Regions from separate parts of the Streptomyces sp. NPDC048671 genome, predicted to be linked through region 2. Evidence: riboswitches for the same ligand, from Rfam matches in the RefSeq annotation. Region 2 holds a riboswitch; the other holds the start of a gene.
The links. Region 2 has a riboswitch for S-adenosylmethionine ahead of ACZ6S6_RS06395 (hypothetical protein). Riboswitches for the same ligand answer to the same signal wherever they lie in the genome.

Region 1: linked by a shared signal. The riboswitch ahead of ACZ6S6_RS10240 (glutathione S-transferase C-terminal domain-containing protein) and the one ahead of ACZ6S6_RS06395 (hypothetical protein) in region 2 are both predicted to bind S-adenosylmethionine.

The regions. Positions count from the first base shown of each region.
Region 1 is NZ_JBVJHB010000004.1:286,196-293,983, forward strand. Features, by position in the region: gene ACZ6S6_RS10225 (ABC transporter substrate-binding protein) at 1-985, opposite strand, end outside; gene ACZ6S6_RS10230 (amino acid ABC transporter ATP-binding protein) at 1,114-1,929, opposite strand; gene ACZ6S6_RS10235 (amino acid ABC transporter permease) at 1,926-2,930, opposite strand; SAM riboswitch class IV at 3,306-3,413, opposite strand; SAM riboswitch class IV at 3,534-3,679, shown strand; gene ACZ6S6_RS10240 (glutathione S-transferase C-terminal domain-containing protein) at 4,089-4,772, shown strand; gene ACZ6S6_RS10245 (ATP-binding cassette domain-containing protein) at 4,894-7,278, opposite strand; gene ACZ6S6_RS10250 (VOC family protein) at 7,546-7,788, opposite strand, start outside.
Region 2 is NZ_JBVJHB010000002.1:438,004-445,791, reverse strand. Features, by position in the region: gene ACZ6S6_RS06410 (hypothetical protein) at 1-613, opposite strand, end outside; gene ACZ6S6_RS06405 (hypothetical protein) at 687-1,271, opposite strand; gene ACZ6S6_RS06400 (phosphocholine-specific phospholipase C) at 1,612-3,678, shown strand; SAM riboswitch class IV at 3,840-3,949, shown strand; gene ACZ6S6_RS06395 (hypothetical protein) at 3,999-4,391, shown strand; gene ACZ6S6_RS06390 (cytochrome P450) at 4,683-5,978, shown strand; gene ACZ6S6_RS06385 (cytochrome P450 family protein) at 5,975-7,231, shown strand.

The sequences.
Region 1 (7,788 bases), on a different contig from region 2:
CCTCGTTGGAGAGGTTCCAGGCGGCGAGCCACTTGGCGTACTGCCCGTTCTTGATCAGGTGGTTGATCGCGGCGGCGATGGGCTTCGCCAGTCCGCTGCCCTTCTTCGCCGTAGCGGCGATGAGCCCCTGGAGCGTCGCACCGGCGCCGGAGAACTGGCCCGCGTTACGCGTCGGTGTGGGGGTCTTCGCGGTCTGGGTGATGTGGTACGCGATACCCGGATTGGGGCCGAAGGAGATGTCGATCTTCCCGCTGGACAGCGCCAGGGCGGTGGCGTTGTTGTCCTGGTAGTACTTGACGGTGAGCTGCTTGCCCTCCTTCGCCAGCTTCGCCTTCCACTCCAGCAGGATCCGCTCCTGGTTGGTTCCGGCGCTGACGGCGACGGTCCTGCCGGCCAGGCTGCGGTAGTCACCGTCGAAGTTCCAGGTGCTCTTCTTCAGTGCCTCGAAGGCGAGGTTGTCCTCACGGTAGGAGGCGAACTCGTACTTCTTCTTGCGCTCCTCGGTGTCGGTGACATTCGACAGGGCCACGTCGACCTTGCCGCTGTCGATGCCGACGAACATGTTCTCCCAAGTCGAGTTCTTCAGCTCCGGCTTGAGCCCGAGGACCGCGGCGACCAGCCGGCCGAGGTCGGGTTCCGCGCCGGTGAGGGTCTTCTGGTCCTCACCCACGTAGGCCAGAGGAGGGAACCCGGCCGGCAGCGCGCCCACGCCGAGCACCAACGTGCCTTTCTCCGCAACCGACTTGGGAAGCCCGGCGCTGATCGACTTCACCTCGGGCACCTTGAGCTCGGTCTCCTCGGCGGCGCCGTTGGAGAGTGCGCCGACGGTGACCGTTCCGGCCGGCGCGCTGTCGGTCCTGGTCGCGGCGTCACCCGCACCGCCGCACGCGGCGAGCCCGGCGGCGAGAGAGGCGACGGCCGCGGAGGCGGTGACGCCGCGGAGGAATCTGCTGCGGAGGCCGATGGAGGGGGTGAGGGTGCGCATGGTGGCTGTCCTTGTCGGGTGCGGTGAGGGCGTACGGGCGGGGGCGCGCCGTGGAGTGGGTGCCGGGATAAGGAGTGATGGGGTCAGAGGTGATGGGGTCAGAGGTGACGGGATCAGAGGTGACGGGATCAGAGCACCTTGCTCAGGAAGTCCCTGGTCCGCGCGTGCTGCGGGTGGTCCAGCAGCTGCTCGGGCGGGCCCTGTTCGACGATTTGGCCCGCGTCCATGAAGACGACCCGGTCGGCGACCTCACGGGCGAACCCGATCTCGTGCGTGACGACCAGGAGGGTCGTTCCGCTGCCGGCCAGGTCCTTGATCACGGCCAGCACCTCGCCGACCAGCTCGGGGTCGAGCGCGGACGTCGGCTCGTCGAAGAGGATGACCCCGGGCCGCAGGGCGAGGGCGCGGGCGATGGCCACGCGCTGTTGCTGCCCGCCGGACAGCTGCCGGGGGTAGGCGGCGGTCCGGTCCGCGAGCCCCACGCGGGCGAGGAGGCCGCGGGCCAGTTCCCGCGCCTCGGGCCTGGTGAGCTTTCCGGTCGCCACCGGAGCCGCGGCCACGTTGTCCAGCACGGTCAGGTGCGGGAAGAGATTGAAGTTCTGGAAGACGAACCCGATCCGGCCGCGCTGCGCCAGGATGGCCCGCTCGCTCAGCTCCTTGAGGCGACCGCGGTGCCTGCGTACGCCGATCAGCTCGCCGTTCAGGCTGACATGGCCGATCTCGGGCTTCTCCAGGTGGTTGATCACCCGCAGGAGCGTGGATTTGCCGGAGCCGGACGGCCCCAGGACAACCGTGACCTCGCCGGGTCGCACGGTCAGCGTCACGCCTTCCAGGACGCGTTGGGATCCGTACCACTTGTGCACGTCGTGCACCTCGACCGCGGCGGGACGTACCGCGAGCACCCCGTTGGCCGCCTCGGTCTGCTCGGTCGCCTCGGCGCTCATATCGCCGTCTCCTTCCGGACCCGGGCCCGCAGATCACCGAGGCCGGTCCGCAGCTTCTGCAACGGGGTCGGCGGCAGGGTGCGCAGCGCGCCCCGTGAGTAGTGCCGCTCGACGTAGAACTGGATGACGGACACGACGCTGGTGAGAATCAGGTACCAGGCGGTGGCCACCAGCAGCAGCGGCACGATGTCGCCGGGGTAGGTGCTGCCCATGCTCTGCACGGAGCCGAACAGGTCGAGCAGCGAGACGTAGAAGACCAGCGAGGTGCCCTTGATCAGGCCGATCAGCTGGTTGACGTAGTTCGGGGTGATGGAGCGCAGGGCCTGCGGAAAGACGATCTTCGCAAACTGGTAGCGCTTCGGGAGGCCGAGGGCCGAGGCCGCCTCGTGCTGGCCCTGGTCGACGGAGAGGATGCCGCCGCGGACCACTTCGGAGGCGTACGCCGCCTCATTGAGGCTCAGACCGATGACGGCGACGACCATGTCGGTGGCGAGGCGGGACTCGTCGAAGGTGAAGAACGCCGGGCCGAACGGCACTCCGAGGCTCAGCGTGCGGTAGAGCGCGCTGAAGTTGTAGAGGAACAGCAGGACCACGATCAGCGGCACCGATCGGAACAGCCAGGTGTAGACCCAGCTGACCGCGCGCAGCACCGGGCTCGGCGAGAGCCTGGCCAGTGCCAGCAGCACACCGCCGAGCAGCCCCAGAGCAGCGCTGTACACGGCGACTTCGAGGGTGATGAGCAGGCCTTCGAGGATCGTGGGCCGCAGGAACCAGTACGAGAACCGGTCCCACTGGTAGAAGGGATTGGTCACCAGGCCGTGGACGATCTGGGCGACCAGCACGAGCACGACGGCTGTGATGATCCAGCGGCCGGGACGCAGGAGGGGAAGGACCCGCTGCGCCGCCAGGGGCTTCGATGCGGCGGGCGGGTGGCGGCGGGGGACCGCCTCGGCGGGCGGCGCTGATCCGGAGGACACAGCGATGCCAGGAGATTCACTCACGGAGGGCTCCAGCGGATTCGGGCAGCCCGGACCGCGGACAGCGGCGTCGCCGCACCGATCGGGGACGAATCGGCGCGACGCGGCACACGGCACGGGACGGGGGCCGGGCGGGGAGAGGGCACACCGCGACAGCGGTGGACGTCAGGAACTCGCAGGACAGAGGCCCGGAAGGCTGGGGCTCAGAAGGAAGAGGCCCGAAAAGCCGTCAGGCTTGACAGAGAATGCGAGAAGCGACCGTACACAGCGCGCTGTTGACGCGCTGCAGGTCGACGGAGCGGTCAGCGCACAGCAGCAGGACGCGGCCGCGGGACCGCCAGGCAGCCATCCCCTCAGCTGCGTCCATCGCTCTCACCGTCACCATTCCGCCCCGTGGGGCCTACACGTCTGCCGAACGTCATCCGGTCCGGTCCGAACCTGGGCACCCCACCGCTGTACGAGGGCTGCCGGCCGGCACACCGTGGGTTCCCGCCGACGCTCACGACCGTTCCGCGCCGCAAGTTAGGCACGGCCCGAAAGGAATTGTCAACGCCGGTGACCACCAGGCGAGACGGCCCGTCCGGCCTTCTTGACGGCGTCACGTGGCGCACCGAAACTGACATGGACGGTCACGATTGTCAGCGCCTCCTGTGCGGGATTCCCCTGCTCAGGTGGTTATCGGCCCCGGCCCGCTGGCAGGCAACCCTTCCACCGCGACGGGGTGCCCCGGGTGACGACCGGGTCCCGCCGGTGCGGCGGGACAAGCGTGGCCTCGCGTCTCGCGAGCCCCGAAGTCGGAACCGGTGGGAATTGTCCAGGAACGGCTTGACGAGGCGCCTGCACATCGATCTGCTGCGTGTCTCCAGCGCTTACTAGCCCGGAAAACTCCGGACGCGTACCGGACCGCTCGATCCAGTCCGGACCGGTACGAGAGCGCAGTCAGTCCACATCCGGCCGCTGGTGCCCACAAGGCGGCGGTGGCTTCCTCGTTCCCGCAGGGATTCCCACCGGGATTCCCATAGGAGAGTCATGCCCGAGACAGCTTCGCGCAGTTCCAGTTCACGTAAGCCCACTTCACGCAGCTCCGGTTCGCGCAGTTCAGGCACGGGCAACTCGCTCACGTGCGGCGCGATTTCCTCCGGGCCGGTTCCGTGCGCCGCGCCCCTTCGTCTCGCGGCTGCCGTGCAGCCCTCCCGTATCCACAGCCGTATCGGCGTCGGTCTGGCCGGCGGCTTCTACCCGGCACCGCACCGCTACGAGCTTTTCCTGTCGGCGAGTTGTCCGCGCTCGCTCCGCGTCTCGATCACTCTCGGCCTGCTCGGCCTCAAGGACTCGGTCGCCACCACACTCCTGGGGCACCCCGCCGAGACACCGGCCGCGTTCGCCTCACTGCGCAGCGCTTACGAGGCCACGATGCACCACTACGACGGACCGCTGACGGCGCCCGCGCTGTGCGACCGGTGGAGCGGACGCATCGTCAGCAACCACACCCCGGACATCCTGCGCGACCTCGCGGGCCTGCTGTCCGGCCATGACGAGGCCTGCCCCTCCGCTCTGCGCCCGCCGGACCTCACCGCGGACATCGACGCCCTCCGTGACCTGCTGGACCGGGACGTCACCCCGGCCGCCGCGCCCTCGGAGCGATCGGCGGCGCTGGACCTGCTGAATCACCGCCTCGCCCTGCGGCCCCACGTACTGGGCGAGGAACTGACGGCCGCGGATGTGGACCTGTGGGTGGCGCTCGTCCGTCTCGGCCCGGCCACCCTGGGCGACCGTCCCCGGCTCCGGGAGTACGTGAGCCGCCTCCGCGACCATCCCGCCTTCCCCGACACGCCGGAGCAGGACGACGGCCGCCGGCCCGCGTAGCCGGACGTACCGGGGCCCCGGCGAGGGCCCCGGTCAACGCCGCGGTCGGCCCCTCGTTCAAGGCCCCGGTCGCGCCTCGTTCAACGCAACGTACTGGTCAGCACCTCGGGCAACGCCTCCCTCAGGCGCCGACGTAGGCCGCGAGGTGCTCGCCGGTGAGGGTGGAGCGGTCGGCGACGAGGTCGGCGGGCGTGCCCTCGAAGACGAGCCTGCCGCCGTCGTGGCCGGCGCCGGGGCCGAGGTCGACGATCCAGTCGGCGTGCGCCATGACCGCCTGGTGGTGCTCGATCACGATGACCGACTTGCCGGAGTCCACGAGCCGGTCGAGCAGGCCGAGCAGTTGCTCGACGTCAGCGAGGTGGAGGCCGGTGGTCGGTTCGTCGAGGATGTAGATGCCGCCCTTCTCGCCCATGTGCGTCGCCAGCTTGAGCCGTTGCCGCTCACCGCCGGACAGGGTGGTCAGCGGCTGGCCGATGCTGAGGTAGCCGAGCCCGACATCGGCGAGCCTGCCCAGGACGCGGTGCGCGGCCGGATTGTGGGCCTTGCCGTCGCCGAAGAACTCCTCGGCCTCGGTCACCGACATCGCGAGCACCTCGCTGATGTCGCGGCCACCGAGGTGGTATTCGAGCACCGAGGCCTGGAACCGCTTCCCCTCGCACTCCTCGCAGACGGTGGAGACACCCGCCATCATCGCAAGGTCGCTGTAGATGACGCCTGCGCCGTTGCAACCGGGGCAGGCGCCCTCGGAGTTGGCGCTGAACAGCGCCGGCTTCACGTCGTTGGCCCTGGCGAACGCCTTGCGGATCGGGTCGAGCAGCCCGGTGTACGTCGCGGGGTTGCTCCGTCGCGAGCCGCGGATCGCGCCCTGATCGATCGACACCACCCCGTCCAGGCCCGAGACCGAGCCGTGGATCAGCGAGCTCTTGCCGGAACCGGCGACCCCGGTGACGACGGCGAGGACCCCGAGCGGGATGTCGACGTCGACGCCGCGCAGGTTGTTCGCCTTCGCGCCGCGGATCTCCAGCGCGCCGGTGGGCTTGCGCAGGGTGTCCTTGAGGGTCGCCCGGTCGTCGAAATGGCGGCCTGTGACGGTGTCCCCGGCCCGCAGCCCCTCGACGGTGCCCTCGAAGCAGACGGTTCCGCCCGCGGTTCCGGCGCCGGGGCCCAGGTCGACGATGTGGTCGGCGATCGCGATCGTCTCCGGCTTGTGCTCCACGACGAGCACCGTGTTGCCCTTGTCCCGCAGGCGCAGCAGCAGGTTGTTCATCCGCTGGATGTCGTGGGGGTGCAGGCCCGCGGTGGGCTCGTCGAAGACATAGGTGGTGTCGGTGAGCGAGGACCCGAGGTGCCGGATCATCTTGACGCGCTGCGCCTCGCCCCCCGACAGCGTTCCCGACGGCCGGTCGAGCGCGAGGTAGCCGAGTCCGATCTCCACGAACGAGTCGAGGGTCTGCCCCAGCGCGGTGAGCAGCGGTGCCACCGAGGGTTCGTCGAGGCCCCGGACCCAGGCGGCCAGATCGCTGGTCTGCATCGCGCAGGCGTCGGCGATGTTGATCCGCTTGATCTTCGAGGACCTGGCGCCCTCGCTGAGCCGGGTGCCCTCGCACTCGGGGCAGGTGGTGAAGGTGACCGCCCGCTCCACGAACGCCCGGATGTGCGGTTGCAGCGCTTCCTTGTCCTTGGACAGGAACGACTTCTGGATCTTGGGGATGAGGCCCTCGTAGGTGAGGTTCACACCTTCGACCTTGACCTTGGTCGGCTCCCGGTAGAGGAAGTCCTGCATCTCCTTCTTGGTGTACTTGCGGATCGGCTTGTCCGGGTCGAGCAGCCCCGATTCGGCGTAGACCCGGACGGTCCAGAAGCTGTCCGACTTCCAGCCGGGGATGGTGAAGGCACCCTCCGCGAGCGACTTGGAGTCGTCGTAGAGCTGGGTGAGGTCGATGTCGGAGACGCTGCCCCGGCCCTCGCAGCGCGTACACATGCCGCCCGTGCGGTTGAAGGTGGCCTTCACCGCCTTCTTCGCACCCCGTTCGACGGTGATGGCGCCGCTCGCCCGGACCGAGGGGACGTTGAAGGCGTACGCGCTGGGCGGGCCGATGTGCGGCTTCCCGACCCGGCTGAAGAGGATCCGCAGCATCGCGTTGGCGTCGGTCGCCGTGCCGACCGTGGAGCGCGGATCGGCGCCCAGCTTCTGCTGGTCGACGATGATCGCGGTGGTCAGCCCGTCCAGGACGTCGACCTCGGGCCGTGCCAGCGTCGGCATGAAGCCCTGCACGAAGGCGCTGTAGGTCTCGTTGATCAGCCGCTGCGACTCCGCGGCGATCGTGTTGAACACCAGTGAGGTCTTTCCCGAGCCGGAAACACCGGTGAAGACCGTGAGCCGCCGCTTCGGGATCTCGATGCTGACGTCCTTGAGATTGTTCACGCGCGCGCCGTGCACGCGGATCACGTCGTGGATGTCGGCTGCGTGCGGCGCGGGCGACCGCGCGTCCGTCCTGGTGGCCATGTTTATCGTTTTCTCCATCTGTCTCTGCCGGCCGGGACCGTGATCGCGGTCCCCGTCGGCGTCGTCCGGCTCGATCCGAGCGGCCGAGGGCGGTACGCACGGTTCTACTTCGTCGGGGCGGCCGTGGCAACGGTCCGCCTGCCCGTCCGGTCGTCGGTGCCGTCCGGAGTGGCGCGACGGCCGCAGGCCCGCCCGGCGGCCCCCTGTCACGCGTTCGCCCGCGGTCATGAACACCGTGGGCATCCGACCGTCGGTTCGGGTCGGGTCTCAGCTGTCCTGAAGCAGCCCGAGGACGTTGCCGTCGGGGTCGGTGACGGTGGCCACCAGGCGTCCGCCGCCGACATCGTGCGCGGGATCCTTCACGGTGGCGCCCGCGGCGGTGACCTCGGCCAGCTTCGCCTCGATGTCCGGCACGTGCCAGTAAGCAACGGGTGAGGTCATGCCCTGCTGTCCCCCGGCCGGCACCAGCCCGATGTGCTGGCCCCCGGCCTCGAAACCCACGTAGTAGGA
Region 2 (7,788 bases):
CGCAGTGTTCCGACTTCTCCTGATCGGTCATCGCCCGGGTGTGCTGCGTCTTGGTGCTCGGCGCGTCCGGCATCGGGCCCGTCGCGTCGAAGGGTGCGTACCAGTAGTAGTGGCCGTAGAAGCGGTCAGGGAAGTGCAGCTCGTACGTTCCGCTGACGTGCTGCATCTGGGCCTCGCGGGTCACCCAGCCGACCTCGCCCGGCCGGACGTTCACGGCCGTCAGCTCCGACTCGGTGTGTGAGCTCTCCCACGTGTGCCCGTAGGTGGCCGTAATGCTCATCTTGAACACGAGTGAGAAGCCGTACTCCGCGGTCAGGGAGACGCCGACGCTGTTGGACTCGCCTGTCGTGTCCGACCAGCCGACGGTGGTGGTCTGGCTGTCCGGGGTGCAGTTGAAGGCGGAGTCGCCTACCTGGTGGGACTCGCCCATCGATATCTCGGCTGCCCCGTCGGGGTGGAAGACACAGCTGTCGGTCCCGTTGTCGCACTTGTCGAGCAGTTCACGGATGGTGGGCTGGTCCTCGGCGAGCGCGGTGCCCGGAGCGCTCAGGACGGCGCTGCCGGCGGTCACGAGCGCCGCCAGAAGCAGGGGAAGCCGGATTTTCACTGTCATGGGTGATCTCCGTGGGGGGTGATCGTGTCTGTGTGGGGGGAGGGAGGGCGTGAGCGCCCGGTGGGGCCGGGGGTCAGCTGAAGCCGATGGACTGGGCGCGGTCGTTCATGAACGACCCGATGGCGGCGCTGTTCTCCTCGAACGGGCCGTCCCGGTCACCGTTCAGTCCCGGCTCGGGGTAGAGCCAGAGTGCGCAGCCGCCCCACGGCTGCAAGGAGGAGATGCGGTTCTTCCAGTCGTCCCCGAGGTCGAACTGGAAGTTGATCCAGCCGTCCTTCACGCACGGCTCGGCGCCCCAGATGGTCAGGGACGCGCCTCCGTACTGCTCGTCCTCGAAGAAGGTCCCCTGGATGACTCCGTCCTGTGCCTGGTCGGCCATTCGGGCGTTGAACGCGTCACTGCGCACCGCTTCGGTCGCGGACAGTGGTGCCCCGGTGATCCGGCCTCCGCTGGCGGCCTCGATGGCCTCCGTGAACGTCCGGTAACAACGCTCGCTGCCGGACGTCGCGTTCACTGTGCAGTGCGGGGCGCCACCGTCACCGGTCGGTGGTCCGGCCGTGTCCCGGACGGCCGCGCCGGCCGACGGGGCGACCGCGGCGGCCGAGAGCAGCAGGGCCGCGGTCAGGATGCCGGAGGTACGTACGGATCTTGCACGCATAGGCAACATCGCTTTCCTGAGGGGCAGTTGGCCTTCCGCGTCTTTCCGGAATCGCTCACGGCAAACCGGCCCGGTCGCGCTCTCTTTCGCCGGCGTGCCGACAGGCCGGCACGCCGACCTCGCAGTCCAGCTCCGGTTCGCATCATTCAGGCGTGCCCGGACGCGGCGGCGGAGGCCACGGTCCGGGCCGCGAACGGGAGTCCGGACCGTCCCGTCTCCGATTGTTCGGCCGAATGCCACTGTGTGCACACTGCAAGGGTCTTCCATGGGGCATAGCGATTCTGGAACACTCCAGTCGCTTTCGCCCTTACGTCTCCTCACCCCACAGAGGCCCTCACTCATGGCAGAACTGAACCGTCGCCGTCTCCTCCAGCTCGCCGGAGGCGCGATCGCCTTCTCCTCTTTGTCGAGCAGCATCGCCCGTGCCGCGTCACTGCCCGCGAAGGGCCGTACGGGCACGCTCAAGGACGTCGAGCACATCGTCGTACTGATGCAGGAGAATCGTTCCTTCGATCACTACTTCGGCACGATGAAGGGTGTGCGTGGCTTCGGTGACCCGCGTCCGGTCACGTTGCCCAGTGGGAAGCCGGTCTGGCACCAGAAGGACGTCCTCGGCAAGGAAGTGCTGCCGTTCCGGCCGCCGGCCGACGATCTCGGGCTGCAGTTCCTCCAGGACCTGAACCACGACTGGGCCGGCGGTCACCGGGCGTTGAACAAGGGCGCGTACGACCAGTGGGTTCCGGCCAAGACCGCTACGACGATGGCGCACCTCAACCGTGAGGACATCCCGTTCCACTACGCGCTCGCCGACGCCTTCACCGTCTGCGACGCCTACCACTGCTCGTTCCTCGGCTCGACCGACCCGAACCGCTACTACCTGTGGAGCGGGTACACGGGCAACGACGGCACCGGCGGCGGGCCCGTGCTGGGCAACGACGAGGCGGGGTACGGCTGGAAGACCTACCCCGAGCGGCTGGAGGAGGCCGGGGTGTCGTGGAAGGTCTACCAGGACATCGGTGACGGGCTCGACGCCGCCGGCTCCTGGGGGTGGATCGACGATGCCTATCGGGGGAACTACGGCGACAACTCGCTTCTTTACTTCAACAGTTATCGTGATGCCGAGCCCGGCGACCCCCTCTTCGACAAGGCGCGCACCGGTACCGACGTCAAGAACGGTGACGGGCTCCTCGATGACCTGAAGGCCGATGTCCGGGCCGGGACGCTCCCCGAGGTCTCGTGGATCGTCTCGCCGGAGGCCTACAGCGAGCACCCCAACTGGCCCGCCAATTACGGTGCCTGGTACATCTCGCGGGTGCTGGACGCACTGACCTCCGACCCGGAGGTGTGGGGCCGGACCGCCCTCTTCGTCACCTACGACGAGAACGACGGATTCTTCGACCACGTCGTGCCGCCGTTCGTACCGTCCGGGGCCGCGCAGGGGCTCTCCACCGTGGACACCTCCGCCGACCACTTCCCCGGCGACATCCGTTACGCGGCCGGGCCCTACGGCCTCGGCCAGCGCGTGCCCATGACGGTCGTGTCCCCGTGGAGCACCGGCGGGTTCTCGTGCTCGGAGGTCTTCGACCACACCTCCGTCATCCGGTTCATGGAGGAGCGCTTCGGTGTGCACGAGCCCAACATCTCCCCCTGGCGGCGCACGGTCTGCGGCGATCTCACCTCGGCCTTCGACTTCAGCCGTACCGACACCGCACCCGTCTCGCTGCCCTCCACGGACGGATACGCGCCGCCGGACGGCGACCGCCACCCCGACTACGTACCGGTGCCGCCGGTCTCCGGCAGTGCGCCGAAGCAGGAGCCCGGCTCGCGGCCCACCCGGCCACTGCGGTACGCGCCCCTCGTGGACGGGGCGGCCGACCCGGCCTCCGGGAAGTACCAGCTGACCTTCAGCGGCGGCGACGCGGCCGGGGCGCAGTTCCTGGTGACGTCGGCGAACCGCACAGACGGGCCCTGGACCTACACCACCGAGGCGGGCAAGTCGCTCTCCGACAGTTGGAACACGGCCTACTCCAAGGACGTGACCGACCTCACCGTGCACGGTCCGAACGGGTTCCTGCGCGCCTTCCGGGGGCCCGGAAAGGCGGCAGGGCCGGAGGTGACCGCACGTCATGACCCGTCGAGCGCAGGGCTCGACCTGACTCTCACCCATGCCGGAACGGGGACTGTCCAGCTGACCGTGCGCATCGCGGACACCTACGGCGGCGGGGTGCAGACCTTCGCGGTGCGTCCGGGTGCGACCGTGAAGCACACCGTTGACCTGCGGGGCAGCAAGCGCTGGTACGACATCACGGTGGTCTCGGACGCGGACGCCACGTTCCTTCGGCGGTTCGCCGGGCACATCGAGACGGGCGAGGCCGGAACGAGCGACCCAGGCTTCGTCACCGGCTGATCGGGCCGCCGTCAGGGTGGCAGGGGCGGCAGGGGAGGGCCGGGGGATCGGGTCGGGTCCGGGCCGGGTTCGGGCCGTTCCGGTGCCGTCCCTGACCACCCGTCGACTGTGTGGCGCCGCCCGTCGGGGTCCGCCCCACGGGTGCGTTAGGGTTTTCATCGGGTCATGAGTTCCAGCGCGCAGCCCCGGCTGGCTGGACGGCACCCCGCTCCGCTGCGGGTGCTCCGGGTGACGACCTGCCCCGTGCGCGAGGTACGGGGAACAGCGGACCGCGGTGCAGAGCGCTCGGGGTCCATCATCCCCGGAAGGCGGGACTCACCATGCTGCGTCATCTCACCCAGAACGGCTCCGTGCGGAGCGACGGCTGCGACCGGTACGCCGCAGGCCATCAGGTGCACTGGATCCATGCCAAGAAGTGCCGGCAGGAACCCGGTCAGGCCGTCGAGATACTGCTGAGCGCCGGTGACGTCCGGGACGACGGATGGGTCGAACTGCGTGCCGCGTTCGACTACGCGGGCGGCCTTCCAGCGGTCTGGACGCACTCTCCGGACGTGCTGCGGGAGTCGCTCGCCCGTCACCGCGGACGCGTGTACTGGCTGTCCCGGTGGCACGCGCTGAAGCTGGTGGACGGCGACGGCCCGGTCGCCGGAATCGTCAACGTCGCGTTCGAGGGCGGGAAGTTGTGCGGCGTCCAGGGTTCCGGGCAGTCGTAGTCCGGGTTTGTCCGGGCGCGCGCTCAGGTTCTGTCTGTTCTGTTCGTTCCATCTGTTCTGTTCGTTCTGGCTGTTCTTTCGGGCGCGCTCGGCCACCCTCCGGCTCGGGGCGGCCGGGGGCGGTACCTGAAGATGTTGGCCAATTGTGTTGAGATGTCGGCCGGTTGCTTCGCTCCTGCTGCACATTTGATCGCCGTTGACCGCCGTGGCATCACATAAAATCCTTATAGTGGGCGTGCGTTGATCGCACGATCGTGACGCGTGAAGCTTCCGCCCACAGGAGTCAGGACGATGACGCGCCCATCCTCCGCACGGCCCGAGCCCGCCTCGCCCCCTCCGGCGTGCCCCGCACGCGCGAGGCCGGGGGCCGTGCCGCTCAGCGGGCCCTCGTTCCAGACCGAGCCGCAGGCCGTCTACCGCGTCATGCGCCGTGATCACGGGCCGGTCGTCCCCGTGGAACTGCCGGGCGGGTTCCCCGCCTGGCTGGTCATCGGATACCGCGAGCTCCATCAAGTAACCAGCGACGGCGAGCTGTTCCCGCGCGATGTCGGCCTGTGGAACCAGTGGGAGCACATCCCCGATGACTGGCCGCTGCTGCCCATGGTCGGGCGGCCGCTGCCGTCCATCTACTTCAGTGCGGGGGACGAGCACCGAAGGCACGCCCGGATGGTCGGACCCGCCCTCGAAGGGGCCGACCCGTTCGAGATCCGCAACCACTGCGAGGAGTTGGCCGACCGGCTGATCGACGCCGTGTGCAGCCGGGGTACCGCCGACCTCGTCGCCGACTTCTGCGAGCCCTTACCCGTGCTCGTCCTCGCGCGGCTGGTCGGGTTCCCCGATGGCGAAGGCGCCGATATCGCCCAGGTGTTGAAGGACCTGGCCGACGGCGGTCCGGGGGCGCAGGCGGCCCATCTGCGTTTCGGGGAGCACATGCAGCGGCTGGTCGCCGCCAAGCGTGCCGAGCCCGGGGACGACGTCACCTCCCGGATGCTCGCCTTCCCCGAGGCCTTCACCGACGAGGAGTACATGCTCGACCTGATGGCCATCACGGCCGCCGGGCACCTCACCACCGCCGACTGGATCAGTAACTCGCTGCGGCTGATGCTTACCGAGGAAGAGTTCGCCGAATCGATGGCGGGCGGGCGGCGCAGCGTGGCCGAGGCCATGAACGAGGTGCTCTGGGAGGACGCGCCGACGCAGATCCTCGCCGGACGCTGGGCCGCCCGGGACACCCAGCTCGGCGGGCAGCGGATCAGGGCGGGGGACATGCTGCTGCTCGGTCTCGGCGCCGCCAACACCGATCCGCTGATCCGGCAGAGCCTGTCCGGTCCCGGCGGCTCCGCCCAAGGGGGCAACGGCGCGCATCTCGCCTTCAGTCACGGCGAGTACCGGTGCCCCTTCCCCGCTCAGGAGATCGCCGAGACCATCGCGCGTACCGGTATCGAGGTGCTGCTCGACCGGCTGCCCGACCTTGACCTCAGTGTCGCCGTCGCGGACCTCGTACGGCGGCCCTCCGCGTTTCTGCGCGGGACGACCTCGCTCCCCGTCCGGTTCACCCCCGTTCGTACGACAGGAGACCTCTCGTGACCTGCCCTCACGCCGCCGCGCACACAGCTGACCCGGACCGCGGGACCGTCGTCATCGACCCCATGGTCCAGGATCTGGACGGTGAGACGGCGAGGCTGCGCGACGCCGGGCGGCTCGCCCGGATCGAGCTGCTCGGCGTGCCCGCCTGGACCATCACCCGGTATGCCGACGCACGTGAACTCCTCGTCGACCCGCGGCTGGTGAAGGATCTCGATGCCTGGGGGCTGTGGCAGAGCGGCGAGGTGACGCGCGCGTGGCCGCTCATCGGGATGGTTGACGCCGGACGGTCCATGTTCACCGTGGACGGCGCCGAGCACCGGCGGCTGCGGACCAAGACCTCCCAGGCGCTCACGCCCCGCCGGCTGGAGGCCATCAGGCCCGACATCGAGAAGTTCACCGAGGAGCTGTTGGACGCACTCGCCGACGGCGGCAGGGACGGGGCCGTCGTCGACCTGAAGTCGGTGTTCGCGCAGCCGCTGCCGATGCGGGTCGTCGGCATGCTGATGGGCGTGGACCCCGCCGAGAACGCCATGCTGACCAGGCAGTACAAGGCCTTCTTCTCGATGCTCACACCGCAGGACGAACGGCTGTCCCTGCTGGCCGAGTTGGACGTCTTCTACACCGATCTCGTGCGCGGCAAGGCGGCAAACCCCACCGATGACCTGACCTCCGCGCTGATCCTCGCGGAGGAGGGCGGCGAGCCCCTCACCGAGGAAGAGGTGGTGGGCAACCTCAAGGCGATGGTCGCGGCCGGCCACGAGACCACCATCGGGCTCATCCTCAACGCCGTACGAGCCCTCCTGGCACACCCGGAACAGTTGCGGATGGTCCGCGACGGGGAGGTCTCCTGGGAGACCGTGATCGAGGAGACGCTGCGGTGGGACACCCCGACCACCCATCTGCTGATGCGGTTCGCCACCGAGGACATCCAGGTGGGTGACGACGTCATCGCCAAGGGCGAGGGCGTGGTCATCTCCTACCGGGTGATCGGCCGGGACTTCGAGCAGCACGGTGCCGACGCGGACGCCTTCGACATCACCCGCCCCACCCCCATCCGGCACATGACCTTCGGTCACGGCCCGCACATCTGCCCCGGCGCGGCGCTCTCCCGGGTCGAGGCGGGGATAGCCCTGCCGGCCCTCTTCGCACGCTTCCCCGGGCTGCGGCTGGCGGTGCCTGACGCGGACATCCGCAAGCTTCCGGTGATGACCCAGAACGACATGGAGGCCTTCCCCGTACTGCTCGACGCCTGAGTACGGGCGACGCCGCGGCCGATGCCCGAACCGGGCCGGCCGGTGGAGACGTCGCCGGCTTCGACGGGGAGTCCCTCGCGGTCCGCTCCGCGCGGATCGCGCCGCTGCCCGCCAGGCCCCTGGACATCTGGCTCGGGGGAAGCGCACCCGCCGGGCTCCGCAGGGTCGGGCTGGAAGTTCGTGATCTATGCCGGCGGGACCCGGCCCTTCGATTCCTTCCTGGACCGGTTCGAGACGGAACCGCTGCCCCGGCAGAACTGAGCGCCTCGGGCATCGGCGTCGCGGCGCCGTCGCCACCTCCTGTGCCCGTCCGGGCGGGGGCGGCGCGCGGTGACCTGTGCCAGGCGTGTGCGTCAGCCGGTGAGGGCGGCCGACCGGAGTGGACCGACCGGGATATGCGCCGTGGTGAGCAGACGGCCGGGCAGGAGATCGCCGACCGGCCGGGCGACTGGACCCCCGCGGCCTCCCGAACCGCGGACGCGCCGGTCCCGCCGATGTCCAGGGCAGGCTGTCCGGCATATCGTGGCGGTAGCCGAACGGCGGCCGCCACGGCCGGC